Regions from separate parts of the Intrasporangium sp. DVR genome, predicted to be linked through region 2. Evidence: predicted binding sites of a transcription regulator. Region 2 holds the regulator's gene; the other holds the start of a gene.
The links. The regulator HspR, encoded in region 2, represses chaperone genes until heat shock. The targets are predictions, from matches to a motif close to AAGTTGAGTCNNNNNGACTCAACTT.

Region 1: the regulator HspR is predicted to act here: its motif matches at 1,421-1,445, upstream of ABWV20_RS05825 (Hsp20/alpha crystallin family protein).

What each region holds. Positions count from the first base shown of each region.
Region 1 covers NZ_BAABZW010000005.1:267,448-270,820, forward strand. Annotated here, with positions in the region: gene ABWV20_RS05815 (PH domain-containing protein) at 1-251, shown strand, start outside; gene ABWV20_RS05820 (acetoacetate decarboxylase family protein) at 286-1,263, opposite strand; gene ABWV20_RS05825 (Hsp20/alpha crystallin family protein) at 1,506-1,937, shown strand; gene ABWV20_RS05830 (hypothetical protein) at 2,052-2,315, shown strand; gene ABWV20_RS05835 (4a-hydroxytetrahydrobiopterin dehydratase) at 2,599-3,246, opposite strand; gene ABWV20_RS05840 (TIGR03086 family metal-binding protein) at 3,273-3,373, opposite strand, start outside.
Region 2 covers NZ_BAABZW010000005.1:140,390-143,762, forward strand. Annotated here, with positions in the region: gene ABWV20_RS05235 (SGNH/GDSL hydrolase family protein) at 1-120, opposite strand, end outside; gene ABWV20_RS05240 (SGNH/GDSL hydrolase family protein) at 254-1,075, shown strand; gene ABWV20_RS05245 (heat shock protein transcriptional repressor HspR) at 1,100-1,561, opposite strand; gene ABWV20_RS05250 (DnaJ C-terminal domain-containing protein) at 1,574-2,587, opposite strand; gene ABWV20_RS05255 (nucleotide exchange factor GrpE) at 2,656-3,373, opposite strand, start outside.

The DNA.
Region 1 (3,373 bases), 130 kb from region 2:
ATCTGGTCACCGCACGCCACCTCGTCAGCCGCAGCGGGTCGTTCGACCGGCGGCGAGCCGTCCTGGCCCGCCCCGGGGTCATCGGCTGGACGGTCCGGCAGTCCTTCTTCCAGCGTCGCGTCGGCGTCGTGACCCTCATCGCGACGACGGCGGCCGGTCGGCAGCACTACGACCTCGTCGACCTGACACCGGACCGGGCCTACGAGCTCATCGACGAGGTGACGCCCGAGCTGCCCCGTCAGTTCAGCTGACGGCCGGACGTCGACCGCCGTTCCGTCCTCCAGCTCAGGCGTGCGCCCTCTGCCCCTGCTGAACACCCACGGTGGCTGGGACCTGGTCGACCCGACCAGGCATGCGGTAGAGGTCGATCGGGCCCGTCCCGGGATATGACAGGGTGAAACGTCCGCGTCCACGGTCCCGGCCGAGATGGCCGACGTAGTCCCGCGCCGGCCCCACCGGTGTGCCCACGGGGAGGATGAAGCTGGCGTCGAGGTAGCTCGTCACGGCCAACGGCTCCGCGACGACCTCGAGGGTGCGGAGCCGGTCCGCAACCGGGTGCCGTCCGAGGAGGAGATGCCCGGAGCCCGCTCCCCTTCTGGACTGCCGGTGTCCCGACACCGGGACGACGGTCTCGATCAGCCGGCCCCGCTGCACCGAGTACGCCGTGACGGGCGCATGGTCTGCCAGGACGGGACCCCCGGTCCGGACCTCGAGGGTGAGGATGTGCGTCTCACCCTCGCTCAGGACGACCTTCCGACGCCCGGGTTCTTCAGTGAAGTCCATGTCGGCCACGAACTTGGGAAGGCCGTAGCCGGTCCGTCCCCCGTCACAGGCCTGCTTGGTCGTGACCGGCAGGTCGAGGATGAAGCCACCGCCGCCACTGATCATGGCTTGGACCAGACCGAGTCCCCGGCGCCGGGGCTTCCCACGGGTCACGACCACGGCCACGCTGATCTCCCCGTAGGGAGTGAGAAGCTGCCGAGCACCGCGGGCGTCCTCGGCGGAGACGTGCTGATAGCGGTAGGCCGCGAGCAGGACGAGTGCGCGGCCGTCGAACCATCGAACGGGATACAGGTCGTCCGATGGGAGAACGTCCTGCACCGCGTCCAAGGATGCGAGATGGATGGTCTCGAAGAGGTCGGCGCGGTGATAGAAGACGGGGGCGCGGAGGCCGACCCCGTCCAGGTCCCACACGGGGCCACGACCGGCCCAGGACTGGAAGTCCTCGGAGCGCCTCCGAGTGGTCAGACGCCACGATGCCATCGTCGTTCCCCCTTGTGCCTCGGGCATGACTGGCCAGCAGGGGGCTGCGTCCTCTGGAGGCCACCGTGTGTCCACCATCGGGCGCTCCCGAAGCCGCGAGAAGAGGCGAACGTCCTGCCCTCGTTGGGGGCTTGACGGCGAGCGGGAATTCGGTGCAAAGTTGAGTCGTTACCACTCAAGAAAGGTGCGTCTGCCCGGCTCGCTGCCGAGCAGCAGTTCGAGTTCAGAGGAGTGACACTCACATGACCAGGACCTTCGACCCGTTCCGGGAGATGGACCGACTCTTCGGCGAGGGGTTCCGCACGGCGACGCCGGGCCCCATGCCGATGGACCTCTACCGCCGCGGTGAGACCTTCATCGCACAGATCGACCTCCCGGGCGTCGACCCGGGCTCGATCGACATCGACGTCGAGGACCGCACGCTCACGGTGCGCGCCGAGCGGATGAGGGAGAACCTCGACGACGTCCGCTGGCTGTCCCACGAGCGGCCGACCGGCACGTTCGCCCGGCAGCTGTCGCTGGGCCGCGGGCTGGCGCTCGACGACATCCAGGCGGACTACCGCAACGGCGTCCTCACGCTGACGATCCCCGTCGCCGAGGAGGCCAAGCCGCGCAAGATCTCCGTCTCGCACACCGACGACAAGAAGGCAGCGATCGAGAGCCAGGCGAGCTGATCACGATGCTGACCTGACCGCCGAGAAGGCGAGGGCCCGACCTCATGCCGAGGCCGGGCCCTCCCCGCGCCCGGCAGCTACGATGAGCCCCTTCACCTCGAGCCAGGAGGGCCCGTGCTGCGTTCAGCCACGTTCCGTGAGGCGCTGCACAGCCGCCGCTACCGTCTCTTCGCCGCGCTCGGCTTGGTGCTCCTCGTGCTCTCAGCCGTGTGGTGGGGACAGGGCTGGTGGGCCCACCTCCTGCAGCTGGCCGGCGCCGGGCTCATCGTCCTGCCGTTGCCGAGCCGTCCCTCACCCAAGAAGCGGGAGTCCACACCGGAGCTGCGTCCTGGGGGTGGGACCGGCACCCGCGCGGGGACGACCGAGACGCCGACGTAGCGGTTGCGGATCGTCAGGTCCTTCGCGGGCCGCACGCCCGTTCAGGCTCACCCTGCCGCCCGGCGAAGGGCTGGGGATGAGCGGGCCACTCGAGTGGACGTGGTCGCGGGGCCTGTGGAGAGCGGGGCCACTCGAGTGGACGTGGTCGCCGGGCCTGTGGAGAGCGGGGCCACTCGAGTGGACGTGGTCGCGGGGCCTGTGGAGAGCGGGGCCACTCGAGTTGGGCGAAGCGCTCACGTCTGCAGCCGGATCGCGGTGCCCGGCAGGGCCTGAGGTGCCGCGGTCAGCGGTCGAGGCAGGTGCAGACGCAGGCACGGTTGCCGTCCGGATCGGCGAGGACGACGAAGGACGGAGCGTTGTCGTTGTCCACGACCTGCCCCCCGGCCGCCACAGCGGCCGCTATCCGCTCCTCGGCGATGTCGTGCGGCACCCAGACGTCGAGGTGGAACCTCTGACGTGGTGTCCGGTGGGCGTCCGTGTCCTGGAACCACAGCAGCGGCACCCGGCCCTTCGGGTCGACGACGTCGGAGCCGTGCAACGCCTCGGCGCTCCCGGTCAGCAAGGCCGCCCAGAACGGGCCGACCGCAGCGACGTCCGCCGTGTCGAGGGCGAGCTCGATCTCGGCCACGGCGTGCGGCGCGGCCTCCACCCCCTGCTCCCGCGCGATCTCGCTGATCCGATGGGCGAGGTCGAGATCCCGCTGGGTGAGGGCGCCGGCGTCGTGGCTCATGAGCTTCAGGTCGACGTGCGGATAGGTGAGGGTCACGTCGGGGTGGTGGTTCATCGCCTCCGCGGCGTCGCCGACGGCGGTGACGAAGCGCACCCCCGCGGCGAAGTCCCCGGTGAGGTAGCGCGCGTGGAGGGCCTGGGCCAGCTTGCGCCAGTCATCGAGCCCGGCATCGAGGATCTGCTCTGTGGTGAGTCCGTCCATCAACCCAGTATGTGCGAGCAGGGAGGTCAGCGGCGGTGAGCGCGGCCCAGACGCGCAAGGACCGAGGCCTGCCGGTCGGCGTCGGCGGCCACCGGGAGCGCCGGTTTGCAGACCCCGTCGTCGTAGA
Region 2 (3,373 bases):
GAGCGTCGAGAGGTGCTTGGCGAAGCGGTCGGCCCAGCCGCGAAGACCGTTGGGGGACAGCGGGTGCGGGTCGCCGACCCCCTCGGTCAGGGAGTCGCCGAGAGCCACGAACCGGACCACGCTGGCACCGTAGCGATCCCGGTCGCGCCCGAGCAGCGCCCCTCGGCAACGGCCCGGCGACGACGAGGCGAACATCCGGGGACGTCTTCCGCGTCGAGCGTCGCAGGGCGCCGACCCGGGGCAGAGTGGCCCGGTGCAGGCAGGCCGTTTCGTCGTCGTCGGGGACTCGTTCTCGGAGGGGGTGGGCGACCCCCATGTCCTCTATCCCAACGGGTTCCGCGGCTGGGGGGACCGCCTGGCGCGCCAGCTCGGTCGTGCGGATCCACGATGGGAGTACGCCAACGTCGCCATCCGCAGCAAGCTGCTCGACGAGGTGGTGACCGAGCAGCTCGAGCCCGCCCTGGCCCTGCGACCGACCCATCTGTCCTTCCACGCCGGTGGGAACGACATCCTCTCCCTGCGGGCGGACATGGATGCGCTCATGGGGCGTTACGCGCAGGTCCTCGCACGCCTCTGCGGCGAGGTTCCGGTCGTCGTCGTCTTCACCATCTTCGACCCACGCACGACGGCTGTGCTGGAGCCGCTCCGCCGGCGGTTGTGGGTCTTCAACGACACCGTGCGAAGCCTCGCCGAGGCGCACGGCGCGGTCCTCGTGGACCATGCGCGGATGCGGGAGTACGAGGACCCGAGGCTGTGGGCGCCCGACCGGATCCACATGTCTCGTCCGGGCCACAAGCGGATGGCCGCGGCCGTGCTCGAGGCGTTGGGCTGGGCTCACACGCTGCGCATCAAGGCGTTGGGCGAAGCGGAGCGGCGGCCCTGGCCACAGGCGGTGGCCGACGAGGTTGCCTTCGTCCGGCGCGAGGTCGTGCCGCTCGTGCGACGCCGCGTGCGGGGGGTCCGGGAGGGCGACCGGACCCCACCGAAGTGGCCGGTCCCGATCCGCCCGGCGCAGGGGATGAAGCGGCTGGCCGGCACGCATTCCGGCGCCGCCCTGAGCCACCGCCTCGGCTGAGCCAGGCCGCGGATCGACTCCGGGTCAGCGACCGGGCCGCCAGACGACGAGAGCCTGGGACGCGAAGGTCCGCTTCGGGCGCTGGCCGGGGCGCACGGCGACGACGTCGCCGCGTGGGCCGGCCGCGAAGACCCGCTCGCCCGGGCGAGCACCGGCGAGGGCCGCCTGGGTCGCGGCGAGCTCCGCGTCGAGCTCCTCGATGCGCGACTGGAGCGCCGTCACCTGGTTCTCGAGGTCGAGGATCCGTTGGATGCCGGCGAGCGACACACCCTCCTGGGAGAGCCGCTGGATCTCGCGGAGCAGGGACACGTCGCGGCCGCTGTAGCGCCGGCCGCCGCCCTGGGTCCGGGACGGCGAGACGAGCCCGAGCCGGTCGTACTGCCGCAGGGTCTGGGCGTGCATCCCGGCGAGCTCGGCAGCGACGGAGATGACGAACACCGGCGTGTCGTCGTCGTGCCCCATGGGGGTGCGGTTCATCCGTTGCATCGTCACCACCCCTCAGAGCCGGGCCCGCTGGAAGAGGTCGGCCCTCGGGTCGTGCCCGTCCTCGGCGGCCGCCATCTTCTCGATCGCCTCGCGCGCCTCGTCGGTCAGCCGCTGAGGAACGACGACCTGGACCTTGGCGAGGAGGTCGCCGGCCTTGTCGCCGCGCTTGACCCCGCGGCCCTTGAGCCGCAGCACCCGGCCGCTCGGTGTCCCGGCCGGGATCCTCACCTTGACCGAGCCACCGTCGAGGGTGGGCACGGCCACCGTCGCACCGAGTGCCGCCTCCGCGAACGTGACCGGCAGGTCGACCGTGAGGTTGTCGCCCTCGCGGCCGAAGACCGGGTGCTTGTCGACGGACACGGTGAGGATGAGGTCGCCGGCCGGCGCACCCGGGTCACCCTGCCGTCCCTTGCCGCGCAGCTTGATCTTCTGCCCGTCCTTGACGCCTGCCGGGATCCGGGCCGTGATGCGGCCCAGCTCCGGCGAGGTCAGGGTGACGGTCGAGCCCTCGACCGCCTCGCGGAACCCGATCCGGGTCGACGCCGAGACGTCGGCCCCGCCCCGGGGCCCGGGGGTGGCGCCGAAGCCACCGGGGTAGGCGGACCCACCCGGGAAGCCGGCGGCACCGCCACCGCCGAACATCTGGCCGAGGAGGTCCTCGAGGTTCGGCTGGCCCCCACTCGTGCCGAAGTGCACTCGTGGTCCGCCGGCGCCACCGCCGGCGCCGAAGTTGGCGAAGATGTCCTCGAACCCGCCGCCCGGGCCACCGGGGGCGAACCGGGCGCCGCCGTGCGACATGGCGCGGATCGCGTCGTACTCGCGGCGCTGCTCCGGGTCGGACAGGACGGCGTAGGCCTCGCCGATCTCCTTGAACCGCTCCTCGGCCTTCGTGTCACCGACGTTGTGGTCGGGGTGCAGGTCGCGAGCGAGCTTGCGGTAGGTCTTCTTGATCGTCGCCGCGTCCGCATCGTGGGGCACGCCGAGGATCGCGTAGAAGTCCTTCTCGAACCAGTCCTGGCTAGCCATGGCGCACCTCCGTCTCTCTCATCATGCCGGTCACCCCGGCGGTCACGTTACGGGTCACGGTCGCCCGCTCAGGACGGGTCGGCCACCGACACGCGGGCGGCGCGGACGAGCCGGTCGCCGATCCGGTAGCCCGGCTGGATGACCTGGACCACGGTGGTGCCTGTCGAGCCCTCGGGCAGCTCGGCCTCGACGTGCATCAGTGCCTCGTGCACGGTGGGGTCGAACTCCTCCCCGGACGCCCCCACCCGCTCGACGCCGAACCGGCCGAGGATCGACTCGAGCTTCTCGGCGATCGTGGCGAAGGGACCCCCCTCGAGGGCTCCCGCCTCCCGGGCCGAGTGGATGTCGTCGAGCACGGGCAGGAGGGACTCGACGACGCCACCCACTGCGGTCGTCCGGATCAGCTCGCGATCCCGGTCGACGCGCTTCTTGTAGTTGACGTACTCGGCCTGCAGCCGCTGCAGGTCCGCCAGCAGCGTGGCCGCCATGGTCTCCTCTTCGGCGAGGGCGTCGCCCTCGGACTGGTCCTTCGAGCCGTCGGCCGGCGCGGCGTCCTTCGCGTCGGGGGCGTGGTCGTACTCGTCCTCCCCGCCGGGCTCGGCCGACGCGCCCGGACCACCCTCGTAGTAGGTGGGCCGTGGCGTCGAGCCCTGGGGCCGGGTGCCGGCGTCGCCACCGGCACCCGTCCCAGCACCCGTCCCAGCACCCGTCCCAGCACCGTGCCCGGCGCTCGTGGTCGAGCCCACGTCGGGCTCGGCCGGCTCAGGCCTGCCGCCCTCGGGCATC